DNA from 3 places in the Pelotomaculum sp. PtaB.Bin117 genome. Region 3 is predicted to be linked to each of the others. Evidence: riboswitches for the same ligand, from Rfam matches in the RefSeq annotation. Region 3 holds a riboswitch; each other region holds the start of a gene.
The links. Region 3 has a riboswitch for molybdenum cofactor ahead of A4E54_RS00545 (zinc ribbon domain-containing protein). Riboswitches for the same ligand answer to the same signal wherever they lie in the genome.
Positions count from the first base shown of each region.

Region 1: linked by a shared signal. The riboswitch ahead of A4E54_RS00650 (fibronectin type III domain-containing protein) and the one ahead of A4E54_RS00545 (zinc ribbon domain-containing protein) in region 3 are both predicted to bind molybdenum cofactor.
Region 2: linked by a shared signal. The riboswitch ahead of A4E54_RS00975 (heterodisulfide reductase-related iron-sulfur binding cluster) and the one ahead of A4E54_RS00545 (zinc ribbon domain-containing protein) in region 3 are both predicted to bind molybdenum cofactor.

Region 1 covers NZ_MVQM01000020.1:267-4,453, forward strand. The annotation lists gene A4E54_RS00640 (energy-coupling factor transporter transmembrane component T family protein) at 1-790, shown strand, start outside; gene A4E54_RS00645 (Ig-like domain-containing domain) at 875-1,792, shown strand; molybdenum cofactor riboswitch at 1,976-2,093, shown strand; molybdenum cofactor riboswitch at 2,376-2,495, shown strand; gene A4E54_RS00650 (fibronectin type III domain-containing protein) at 2,732-4,030, shown strand.
Region 2 covers NZ_MVQM01000030.1:361-5,767, forward strand. The annotation lists partial or broken gene A4E54_RS00965 (zinc ribbon domain-containing protein) at 1-613, shown strand, start outside; gene A4E54_RS00970 (hypothetical protein) at 673-876, shown strand; molybdenum cofactor riboswitch at 935-1,057, shown strand; molybdenum cofactor riboswitch at 1,097-1,216, shown strand; gene A4E54_RS00975 (heterodisulfide reductase-related iron-sulfur binding cluster) at 1,206-3,347, shown strand; gene A4E54_RS00980 (hypothetical protein) at 3,408-3,662, shown strand; gene A4E54_RS00985 (hypothetical protein) at 3,681-4,118, shown strand; gene A4E54_RS00990 (hypothetical protein) at 4,135-4,716, shown strand; gene A4E54_RS00995 (energy-coupling factor transporter ATPase) at 4,717-5,407, shown strand, end outside.
Region 3 covers NZ_MVQM01000015.1:189-3,173, forward strand. The annotation lists partial or broken gene A4E54_RS00540 (peptidylprolyl isomerase) at 1-85, opposite strand, end outside; gene A4E54_RS00545 (zinc ribbon domain-containing protein) at 535-1,794, opposite strand; molybdenum cofactor riboswitch at 1,941-2,059, opposite strand; partial or broken gene tsaA (tRNA (N6-threonylcarbamoyladenosine(37)-N6)-methyltransferase TrmO) at 2,184-2,985, opposite strand, start outside.

The sequences.
Region 1 (4,187 bases), on a different contig from region 3:
AGCGAGAGGTCTGAAGCTGGGCCAGTTCGTCCTGGGCAATTCGGTCATCCACCAGCTTGACCCCAGGACCAAGATCATCGGCTGCTTTGTCGTCATCTTTTCAGTATTGATGAATTTCAAGTGGTACGTGATCCTGCTCAATATCTCCATCATCATAGCGGTCATTTTATTGTCGCAGGTAAAAATAGCCCGTATTCTGCGCGGCTTGCGCAAGCTGAGGTACTTGTTTCTGTTTTCGTTTATCTTCCAGGCAATTCTCACATCTGGCGAGCCGGTTTTTCACCTGGGCGGCGTTAGTGTGACCAGAGAGGGCATCGCCCTGGGCACGTCCACGATCTTTCGCCTGCTGATCCTGTACCTGGCTTCCTCCCTGCTGACTATGACCACGTCGCCGCTGAAGCTGGCCTCCGGGATCGAGTCCCTGCTCTCGCCACTGCGCTATCTGAGGATACCCGTGAGCCAGTTTTCCATGCTTATCAGCACCGCCTTGAGATTTATTCCGACCATCATCGAAGAAGCGGAGACCATAACGCGCGCCCAGAGGTCCCGCGGCGCGCAGTTTAACTCACCTAAAATTATCACCAGGCTGAAAAGCTATACAGCCGTCCTGATCCCGCTGCTGGCGGCGTCACTGCAGCGGGCCAACGACCTGGCCGTCGCCATGGAAAGCAGGTGCTACACCGGCGGCTCCAGCCGGATCAGAACCGGCAGCCTGCGTTTTAAGGGAAAAGACAGACTGGCGATAGGGTTTGTTTCCCTGGCCTTCGTGCTGTCAGTTGTATTGATCTAATTAGGGGACATTCCTCGTCAGTAAAAGAATACCTATAATTGAGGTGTGTCCCCTTACCTTAGAGGAAAGAAAGGATGATAATCCGTGTTTGCCGGCAGAAAAAACCTTTTTGTGAAGTCAGCCGTCTTATTGCTGTTGTTTTTATTCTTTGCCTCCGCCGCTTTTGCCGCCCAGGGAGGGGAAAAATCATCTTCCCCAGGAATACCCGGTCAAAAGCCGTTAAGTTTTGTTTCAATTACACTAGTTGACGGCGGCGGCAATGTGCAGGACGCCGCCGACGTACCCACGGAACCGAAATTCAAGCTGGAGTTCGACAAGAACGTGGTCAACAGCACCATCTGGGGGATTAACCAGAATTGCTTCAGCCTGTTCTCCGAAAACGGTGAGAACATCCCCGTTAGCGTGACCAAAGTGGATGACAGCATCGATTTTTCCCAGAGAAACAACGTATTCGTCCAGCCGTCCAGCCCTTTAAGTCCTGGAACATCATATACTTTAAAAGTGTCGCCGGACCTGAAAGCGAAAAATGGCGTTTCCGTCCTCGGAGGGACCACGTCCGGCCAGGGGTTAAACATTTCCTTCAAGACCCAGGGACAGGCGATATCACAGGCGGTAACGAAACCTGTTACGCAGCCTGCGGCACAAACCACAGCCGCCACCCAGCAGCCGGCTTCGCCTGATTCCCAGCCTGCCCTGCCGGGCGAAAAGAACGCCGCACAAGCAAACAGTGAGACCGCGCAACTCCAGGCCAACGCCGGCGGCAATGAGGCAAATACCGGTCAGGAAAACAAGTCGCCGGGAGCGGCGGCAGCCGGGCAGCAGCAAGTTGCCGGGAATACAAGCGGGGAAAGCGCGGCATCCGGGCAGACAGGAAAGCCGGAGAGTCCCGCGCAAGCCGGCATGGGACTGGATTACACCAATTTGCTGACTATCCTGACCGTCGTTTTAATCGCCGGCTGGATAGTGGTGGAATTGTTTGTCAAGAAGAAAAAAAGGAGTTAATTGTAACACCGACTCTAAGATAGCAATAGTTTGTCTTAATCTAAAAATCTTTTGCAATTTTTTTGCAAAAGATTTTTCGTCGACATGGAATGACATATTTCTCATCAGTTGTATGATAAAATAAACCATATTGATTATCATAGTGGTAAATGAAGATTAATTTACCACCGCTAGGGACGAAAATTTAATAATTTTATCCGAGTCTAACCGCCTGTGGCTACGGCTATGGCGGCAGACCTTCAGGGTTTAACTGGAAACGGTTAAGCCTCCCGGTATGGAAAGGATAGGTTTTTTAAGAAGAAAGCTTTGTCTTTTTTATTAACCGGACAAAGCTTTTATTTTTAATTGAAATTATTCTTTTCGTGATGTGTGGATAAAGTGGGTTTAGGCATAAATAAGAGAGCGATTTGTTATGGTAATATAGGATTATATTTCAAAAAGCGGGACTATTGTCCATATTAATTTAAGACCTGATGCTTATTTACAGATTAAGACATTGCAGATAAAATATGTTCAATACTAAGGATTTATCTGTTAATATGACTTAATTATTCATTAAATTAAATAATTTGTATTTTTAAACTTAAATATTTCTTTCCGAGTCAATTAACCTAAAGCGTATAACCATGGTTTTTGGGCCTGCAGGGTGCGCCGGGAAACTAACGTGCCTTCCATTGCGAAAAGGAGAGTTTTTGATCTGGCTTATGATGCCGGGCGAACTTTGTTTTTCGCAAAGCTTGCCCGGCATCATTTTTATATAAGTGACCTTTGGACATACATTAGCGATGGTATTAGGGCCGTAGCGCTATATGCCCTAAGGTTGCCGAAGGCGAATTTGTTGTCACAAATACGTTGCCGGAAGTGATGAGGAAAAAGGTAAAACAAAGGCAATAAAAGGGTAACCGATTGAAAAAAAATATTTTTAGGAGGGAAAAGTTCATGTTTAAAAGCAGGTTTTTCAAAAAGAGCGCCAAAATAGTCTCCCTGTTGGTGGGAGCGACTATGCTGTTCGCTTCATTTGCCCCGGGTGCTTTCGCCCTGAACTACAACGGCAACGGCAGCGGCGCGGGCAACAAGGCGTTTAACTGCAACGGCTACAGTTACACGCAAAGCACCAAAACCTTAAAGATCTTCTTCAGTAAGCAATCAGTTAACACCAATGAATTTGATTCGAGCCAGTTTATAGTTACAAGGCAATATGACAGCTCTAACCCGTCGTTCAGTTACTCCAAGAATTCGGGAAGCGGCTGCAGCGGTATTAGCGACAGCAACCTCAACAAGGGGACGACCGTAACCCTGACCTTTGATAACGCGCTGGCTTTCAACGAGCTTTACGACGTGACGATCAAAGCGGCTACCGTTGCTGACGACAATCTTTTGACCCTGGGCAACTACCGGAACAGGAGCGACTTCACCTTCACTTTCAGGACTCCTTTAAACGTCACTCCTGCAAATGACAATGCTTTCAGTGATAGTGTTGCGCCGGTTGTCACCTACACTGTGGGCACCTCAAACGTGCCTTATGAGCCCAACGTGGGCGTCATTTTTGACCGGCCCGTCAACTCCACCACTGCCGCCACCTTATTAAGTTTAAGTGATCCCAACGGCCTGGTGGCAAACTATAAAAAAGGCGGTACGGCAGTTGTCTATGACGACACTATCGATGCCTACGCCGTTTCAGGTGCCGAGAATTACAAGCCATTTGCCAATACCGCGAACACCTTCTTCTTCTTCCCCGAGACGGTCCAGGGCAATACCAATACCTGCTATAACCGGGATTATTCCGCCGGCACCCACAGCTATACCCTGGACGTGCCGCCTGTCACTGACATAAGCGGCAATTCCTGGACCCATGCCCAAATAACCAACAACCAGCTCAGTTTCAGCTCACTTAGCAACGACCTCCCCGCCTGGTTGGACAACAGGCCCACGGTTGATACTCCAACCAGCACCACGCTGACAGTGCACTGGAACGCCAGCGGCATCACCAATTCTAGCGCAACCGAAGCGTATGACGTCTACTATTCCACCAACCAGTGGACGGGCTTTACGAAACTTAATGTAAGTGACATCACCGGTACCGCTCCTTTCTCATTCGTGGCCGGGGACACTTCGGATAATAGTGCATATGAGCTAAGCCCTCTTACCACTTATTACTTCCGAGTCGTGCCCAAGAATACCACCTACACCCTTGAAGCGGGTTTTTCCGCGGCCGGATCAGGTGCTACGACCTCTTAAAATCAGGTGAAATGAGCTGTTATTCTCAGCCCCGGCCGTCAGACCGGGGTTTTCCTACCTAGACAAATTTTTTTAAGCGGGTAGGAATTTGTTCCACAATGTAGAATATCATGGTATATGTTCATAGAACCAGATCAGTATCATATCATCCGAGTAA
Region 2 (5,407 bases), on a different contig from region 3:
AGACCCAAACCTTAAAATTTGCGCTGTTGACTTAAACACGTGCGACAAGCTGGCGGTATGCGGTATATTCAAAAGCGACGGCACGCAGGTAGCCACCCGGTTCATCCGGGGCGGCGATAACCTAAACGGCCGTAGGAAACGACTTTTGGGCATAATCGCAACCAAGCTCAGTCTTACCGGTTCATTAAACAAGGATGAGCAGGACAATAAGGCCTTGTGGAATAAGATCCATAACATCGACGATAATGAAGCCCACCGGGTATCCCGCAGAATACTGGACTTTGCCCTGGAACACGGAGCGAGTATCATCGTGTTTGAACACTCGAACAGTTTTAAACCCGAGCAGGGCAAATACAGCAGGCGGGCCAACTCCAGGCGTTCCTACTGGCTCCGGGGCAGGATATTCCACTATACCAAATACAAAGCCTGGGAGTATGGAATAATCACCAGCCGGGTCAACCCCAAGGACATAAGCCGGTTATGCGCCGGCTGCGGGGCGGAAATAGACCGGCGCGCACCGTTATTCACTTGTAAATGCGGTAAGAAAGGCAGTGTTGATCTAAACACCGTAAGAAATATAGGCAAAAAGTTCTTTTTAAGATACACGGCCTGAGCGGAAATAAGCGCGAACAAAGCCCTAAAGTCCGAAAGGCAAGGGTGTTCCCGCTCCCCATGAGCTGTAAATCCAAAATGGGAGCAGGAACGGGCTTGGCACCGCCCGGTGTATCCGTCGCCCACTACGCTCTCAATGCGGTAGAGGCCACGCCTCAATTTACTGCGGGCAGCGACTACGCACGGGTGCCCGAAGAAGCTGCCGGGATTCATCTCCCGGAGGAGCAGAGTGTCACAAAGTGCCTGAAATTAGGGCAAGAATAAGTTAACGAAAAAGTATACCCCGGCAGGAAATTGTTTTTTAATGTTGAATAGTTATATAAAACAAAGAATTCTCCGAGCCTGGCATACCTAAACAAAAGCAGGGTACGGTAACCAGGCCGTTAGGGTACGGTGGGAAACTCCTGTACCTCCCGGTGCGGAAAGGAGAGGTTTTTGGAAAAAAGCTTTGTCCTTTTGCAACGGGCAAAGCTTATATTTTTTAATGATGATTACTCTCCGAGCCATATGACCTAAAGCTTTTAAGCCATGGTTTTCGGCCGGTAGGGTGTACCGGGAAACCGGTATGTCTCCCATTGCGAAAAGGAGAGTTCTTGATCCGGCTTATGTGCCGGGCTAACTTTGTTTTTTCGCAGAGTTTGCCCGGTATTATTTTTTGCATGGCTGGAATAAGTTTTGCAGTAAAGGACCAGGCACTAACCGAAAGGAAAGGCAAAGTGGAGATTTATATTTTTTTTGTCCTCATGGTCATATCGTTAGGTTATTTTCTATGCGAGGTATATTGGCGCTGCCGCTACATAAAGTTGGGCAGGCCGGAAAACCGTTTTGACCGCCCGCTTGAACGCTGGAAATATTTTCTCACCCATGTGGCCGGCCAAAAGAAAATTATGAATAAACCCCTGTTTGGTTTTCTGCACGGGTTTATCATGTGCGGCTTTTGTGTCCTGTTGCCGGGCATCCCCAATATGGTTGCGGAAGGCCTTTTCAAAACCAGTATTCCTTATATCGGAGATAATCCCGGCTACCTTTTCATCAAAGATATTTTTATCGCTTTAATCATCTTCGGGATCGGCGGCAGCTTTTTGCGGCGGGTCGTTAAAAAGCCGGTCTGGCTGAAGAACACTCCCGTGGTTTTTGTAATCCTTGGATTGATCCTGGTCATCGCGATAACGGAAGTCCTGTTTCACGGAACCCGGCTCGCGCTTGGCGAAGGAGCCGCTTTAAGCGGGGCCGCCCCGCTGGCTGCGGCTGTTTCAAGGTTTCTGGAGGGCTTTAATGAAAATGCAATTCATGCCGCCGGGATGTTTTTCTGGTGGACCCACTACCTGGCTATTTTCTCATTATTGTTCATCATCCCCCACTCGAAACACCTGCATATGGTGTTCGCCCCTTTCAACACCTACTGGCACTCGCTGGAACCAAAGGGCGCTTTGCGTAAAATTCAATTTGACGACGAAAATGTTAAAACTTACGGGGCGAGCAAACTGGAGGACCTTACCTGGAAGCAGCTTTTCGAGGCTTACGCCTGCGTAAAATGCGGCCGCTGTGATGAAATCTGCCCCGCCCATCAGAGCGAAGAACCGACCAAACCAAAAAGGTTCAACGGCCGCCTGCGCAATCACATAGAAAAAATTGCCCCGGTGCTTTTAAACCGGAAAGTCTGGCATCCAAAAGCTGCAAAGCAAAAAGCGGCGGAAGGTTCAATTTCCTACAAGACTAAAAAGGGCGTCAAGAAGAAAAACCTCATCGGTGACGTCTATGAAGAAGAATTTATTTGGAGCTGCGCCACCTGCGGGGGGTGCATGGAAACCTGCCCGATCTCGATCGAGCATACCTCCAGGCTGTTCGACCTGCGCCGTTATATTGTCTCGTCGGGGAAGAACGTGCCTGGGAAAATCAAGCAAGCCATTGCCGGCATGGAAAATTACGGCAACCCCTGGGGTGTCAGCCGCGAAACCGGATATGACCTGGCAAAAGAATTGGAGATGCCAACCCTGGCCGAAAAACCCGACGCGCAGTACCTTTATTTTGTGGGCTGCGCCGGTTCGTTCGATGAGACGGCCGGGAGAGCAGCCGCCGCGTTTGTTAATATATTGAAGAAAGCAGGCGTCAGTTTCGCCGTGCTCGGACGTGAAGAATGGTGCTGCGGCGAGACGGCCCGCCGGATGGGAAATGAGCACCTGTTCCAAAGGATCGCGCAAAAGAATGTATCGCTTTTCAACAAGTTAAATGTAAAGAATATTTTAACTGCCTGTACCCACTGCTTTAACACTTTGAAAAACGAATATCCCCAGTTCGGCGGGAGATATAAAGTCATCCCGCACTCCGTTTTTTTAGCCGGCCTGCTGCACGAAGGCAGGATCAAGCCAGGCAAAAGTATCGGCAAAATAATTACCTGTCACGATTCATGCTACCTGGGCCGTTACAATAATCTTTATAATGAGCCGCGGGAAATTCTGAAGTCCATACCGGGCGTCCGCCTGGCCGAAATGCCCCGTTCCAGGGAAAAATCTTTTTGCTGCGGCGCGGGGGGAGGCAGGTTTTGGATGAAAAGCGGGCCCGAAAACTTGATCGGCCAAAACAGGGCCGGGGAAGCCCTTTCGACCGGAGCCGAGGTGGTCTGCACGACCTGTCCGTATTGCTTGGCCACTCTTTCTGAACAAATCAAGGTTAAAGGCGTTAATAACAGTATCAAAACCCTGGATATAGCTGAAATTCTGGAAATGAGCCTCTAACTGTTGATATGAATAATTTGTAAAGGGGTGAAAGGTTTAACTTATATGGAGGCAAAAGAAGTGTTGATAAAATATGTGAAGGAAACGGGTGGGACAAAATGCTTTCTCGGGGACGACAGCAGCCGGGAGGATGTGCGCGCGACCATGGTGCTTGCCACAGCCTGCCCGCTTTACAAGGATGACAATGAGGAGGAAATCTACCTGGAAGGCGTGCTGACCTGCTACAACTGCCGCTACCGCAGGTGGACGCGCCCCGGATTCAGCTGTTTTAAGAACTTCCCGGTGATACTCTCGACAATTAATAATTCTATATAGACTAAACGAGGTAATGTTATGTCGTTAAATAAAAAAATTATAATCAGCATCGTTCTGATTATTTTAGCCGTAGCCGGTTCCTACCTGTTGGAGAACCTTTCAAAAGAGCGGGGGCTAAAATCCGCCACGGTGATCAAGATGCAGGAGAACAACAACCTTGTCGCTCTCATGGGTGTCGATGTGCTAAAAACGCTAAAAGATCAGGAGTCCCCCGGCGACAAGGATGCTAAAGGTCTGAGCCTGCTGTATGCCATGGGAGCGGCGGGCATCGGCGAGTTCAATCAAATCGAGGTTAAAGGCGTGGACAACAAATCTGTTTTCCAGGCAAATAAGAACGAGATTACCAGGGACTATCTCTTGTACTTTACGGATCATGGAACCGTTAACTTGTGCCGGAAAAATGACTATCAACGTTTCCTTGTCGAGGATGTCAGTGAAATCAACAAAATAAATTGATAAAGAGGTAACTGCGGTGGAGGATACAGCAAAGAAATACCAGGAGGAAAAAGCGCCGGTAGCGGAAAAATTCATTTTCAGGCTCGGACTGGCCGATGTGCTCAGACTGACCATGTTCGGGACACTTATCTCGATCACCAAGGACATAACCAGGCTGCCGCTGCACCTGCCAGGACATACCAGCATATATTGGATGGGGATCCTGGTTCTGGGCAAGGGGCTGATCCCCAAGTTCGGAGCGGGAATAATCATGGGCATTGTTTCAGGTGCGCTTGCCGTGCTGTTGGGGCTGGGGAAAGAAGGAGTGTTTGTATTTTTCAAATACTTCGTTCCGGGGTTATTAATCGACTTTCTCGCCCCGGTATTTTACAACAAGCTCGAAAACCCTTTCGTCGGCGCCATCTGCGGCACATTGACCAGCCTGTCGAAATTAGTTGCGAACCTCGTTCTGGGAATATTGCTTAAGATGCCGATGGGATTTATCGCCCTGGGTCTGGGGTTCGCCTCGGCTTCCCATGTTTTGTTCGGCGCCGCGGGCGGACTGATCGCCGCGGTATTGATCAAGCGGCTGAGGCCAAGATTATCCACCTGGGAGTGAATGAACATTATTGAACTGATCGACGTCACAAAAGAATACGACACCGGCCATTCGGATAAAAAACGCGCCCTCAAAAACATAAACCTGGCCATCCGGCAGGGCGAGTACGTCGGGCTGATCGGGATGAACGGGTCCGGGAAAACCACCCTCGCCCGTCTCATCAACGGCCTGATTCAACCCACGGCGGGCAAGGTGTATGTAAACGGACTGGACACGGCGGACAGGAGTTCTCTTAACGAAATCAGGCGCCAGGTGGGGATGGTCTTTCAAAACCCCGACAACCAGATTATCAGTTCCATCGTGGAGGAGGATGTCGCCTTTGGCCCGGAGAACCTGAGACTCCCGCCCGCGGAAGTAAAAGAGCGCATCGACTGGGCGCTGCGGTCCGTCGGCCTGGCGGAACTGCGCCATCACGCCCCGCACTTGCTTTCCGGCGGCCAGAAACAAAAAGTAACCATAGCGTCAGCCCTGGCCATGCGGCCGGCCTGCCTGGTCCTGGACGAACCCACGTCCATGCTCGACCCGCGCGGCAGGGAAGAACTCATTGTGAACTTAAAAGAACTGAACGAAAAGCACGGCATCACGATCATCCTGATCTCGCACAACATGGAAGACGTCGTCCATGCACAGCGCCTGATTGTGCTCAATGAAGGCGCCGTTTGCCTCGAAGGAGCGCCGTGGGAGGTTTTTA
Region 3 (2,985 bases):
TCTCCACCGTTCCAGGCGCGTCTTCCTCAAAGAAATCAATGACTATTTTCTTGCCATTTTCCAATTCAATGCTGCCTCTTTTCACTTATCGCATCCTCCTCAGTTTTGTTCCAATAAATGCATTTTACTAAACTAAGCGGAATTTAGCAAATCTCCGTTCAGCTCAGCTTTCGGTCATTGGTTGGAAACTCCTGCCATGCCGGGCGTTGGCATAAGGAAAACATAAGGGCAGTCAGTCGCTGCCCGGCAATTGTTTTTTTCTAAATATAATTCTTATTTACCCTAATTTCAGGTACTTTGTGACACTCTATGCGCCGGGGATTAAAATCCCCGCGGTTTCTTCGGGCACCCGTGCGTAGTCGCTGCTCGCAGTAATTGAAGCGTGGCCTCTACCGCGTTGAGAGCGTAGTGGGCGACGGATAACGCCAGGCGGTGCCAAGCCCGTTCCTGCTCCCGTTTTGGATTTACAGCTCATGGGGAGCAGGAACACCCTTGCCTTTCGGACTTTAGGGCTTTGTTCGTGCATGTCTCCGCTTAAACCGCGTATCTTAAAAAGAACCTCTTGCCGATATTTCTGACGGCGTTTAGCGCAACACTGCCTTTCTTGCCGCATTTGCAAGTGAATAACGGTGCCCCGGGCCGGTAATGCTCCTTGTTATCACCGTGCCGGGCTATCTCCGCCCCGCAATCGGCACATAACCGGCCTGTGTTCCTGGGGTTTACCCGGCTGATGATTATTCCATACTCCCAGGCTTTGTATTTCGTATAGTGGGATATCCTGCCCCGGAGCCAGTAGGAACGCTTGGAACTGGCCCGCCTGCTGAACTTGCCTTGCTCAGGTTTAAAATTATTCAGGTATTCAAACACGATGATACCCGCGCCATGTTCCAGGGCAAAGTCCAGTATTCTACGAGACACCCGGTGGGCTTCATTATCGTCGATGTTATGGATCCTGTTCCTTAGCGCCTTATTGTCCTGCTCATCCTTATTCAAGGAACCCGTAAGGCTGAGCTTGGTTGCGATAATACCCAAAAGTCGTTTCCTGCGGCCGCTGAGGCTGTCACCGCCACGGATAAACCGGGTGGCCACCTGCGTGCCGTCGCTTTTGAATATGCCGCATACCGCCGGCCTGCCGCTAATATTTAAGCCTACAGCGCAAATCTTCAGGCTTGGATCTTTAACCTGCTCGGCAACCGCCTTCACTACCGGTTTTTCCTTTTCAACCGGGAAATGCAGCTCAAGCCGGTTTTTCTTAATTACCGCGTGTGGACAGCCTATCTTCCAGCCGTCCTGAACCCGCCGGCCGGTCAAATGATACTTCACCCAGCGCCAGGTGTTGCCGTCGAACAACTTCAGCATAATAGACTTGCCGGTGTAACCTTTATACTGGCCGGCATAAAACAAAGTGTTGCGCTGCCACTCTCTGGGCGGCACCGGCGGTCTGTATTTAAGCTTCTTCTCTTTGGCTTCGGCCTTGGCTTTTGCATCTTTCCATTTTTTCAGCTTGGAGAAGAATGACCGGGCTGCTCCAATGGCCGTGTTTATACAAGCCCGCCGGAACATAGCCGGGATATCCCACTTTAAGGGAAACGGCGGTGCAGGGTTGTCCTTTGTACTGTGAGTTAATCTTTCGAGTTCGGTTAACGCTTTTTTATTGGTTAGTTCAAGTATTTGAGCACGCTCCTTGATTATACCAAAATAAAACGCTGTGACTTCATTGAACAGTTTTTCAGTGGTGATGAACCATTCAGGAAAACGGTACTCCAAGGTTTGCTTGATGGTTTTAGTAGGCATTACACACCCCCCTCCCCGATAATCGGTATACATACAGATTCCTCGAGTATAAAAAACCCTTTCATAAAACGGAAAGGGCTAAAATAAGTGTGGTAATAAAAACGTCTTCCCGAGGAAGACGTAATAATTACTCACAGGCCACAAAGGCTCTGCTGCTTATTGTCTCCTTTCCATAAGGGAGGCATGGCCGTTTCCCGCCATACCTAGCGGCCTGTTCGCCGTGAGACAAATCCTTTAGGCAAAAAGGCTCGGAGTAGTTGTAATTCATAATTTTTCCTTAAAGCAATTATAGTCACAGAATAAACTGCATGTCAACCGGTATTTTTATACATATCCATAGCCCCACCATCTTTGAAAGTTAAATCTTGCTTTTTAACGGATATGAATCATCACGTCTTGTTTTCCTCTAAAGTGATATTGAATATCTCATGATCCGATAAGCTATAAAAACTCTCTATGTCCAGTTCTTGAAGACAAATAAGAGTTAATCGCTTGCTTCCACTAGTCCACACGCTCTGCTTCCGTTCCGCCAAAGGGTTGTAGGCAAACCTTGACGGGTTGGCAAGTCTTGCTCTGCAAAGCCCTTGCAGGGTATCCGCCAAACAAGGGGAGCCGCTGACATGAACCTTAACATTCGGGGATTTGGTAGACTCAAGCCGGTTATCGGCGATAAACGCCATTCTTACAGCTATCAGCAGATCTGAACAAATCTCTCCGTGGTGAGTGATGGCTTGACTCAGCAAGTTTTTCATTAAGAGATCTGGGTTGAGCGGAGCTATATGCGGTGTCCGTGGTGAAAACACCACATCATGGTCAAAATACGGTTTGATATCTATGACGGGACTTTCATTTACGGCATCAAGTCCAGTCACATAAAGTGTATTCCCCTGAATCCGGTCCAGCTTGACCAGGGTCAGAGCTATTGGATTGGGGCGGGCCGGTGACCGGATGGCAAACACACCAAATTTACGGGACAAAGGATTAACCTTAACCGGTGCGACCGTAGTGGTGTTACGTGACGCTTGATGGAGCCAAGTCAAAATCCATAAATGAGAATACTCGTCGATTCGCTCCAGCGCCGCGGAAAATAAGGGAAAGATTATGATTTGAGCCTGAATCCCGGTTGTCGGCATGCTGTTTCGATCAGTTATTTGTGATTTGACAATGCCCACAGGGTTTAGTGTAATAGAA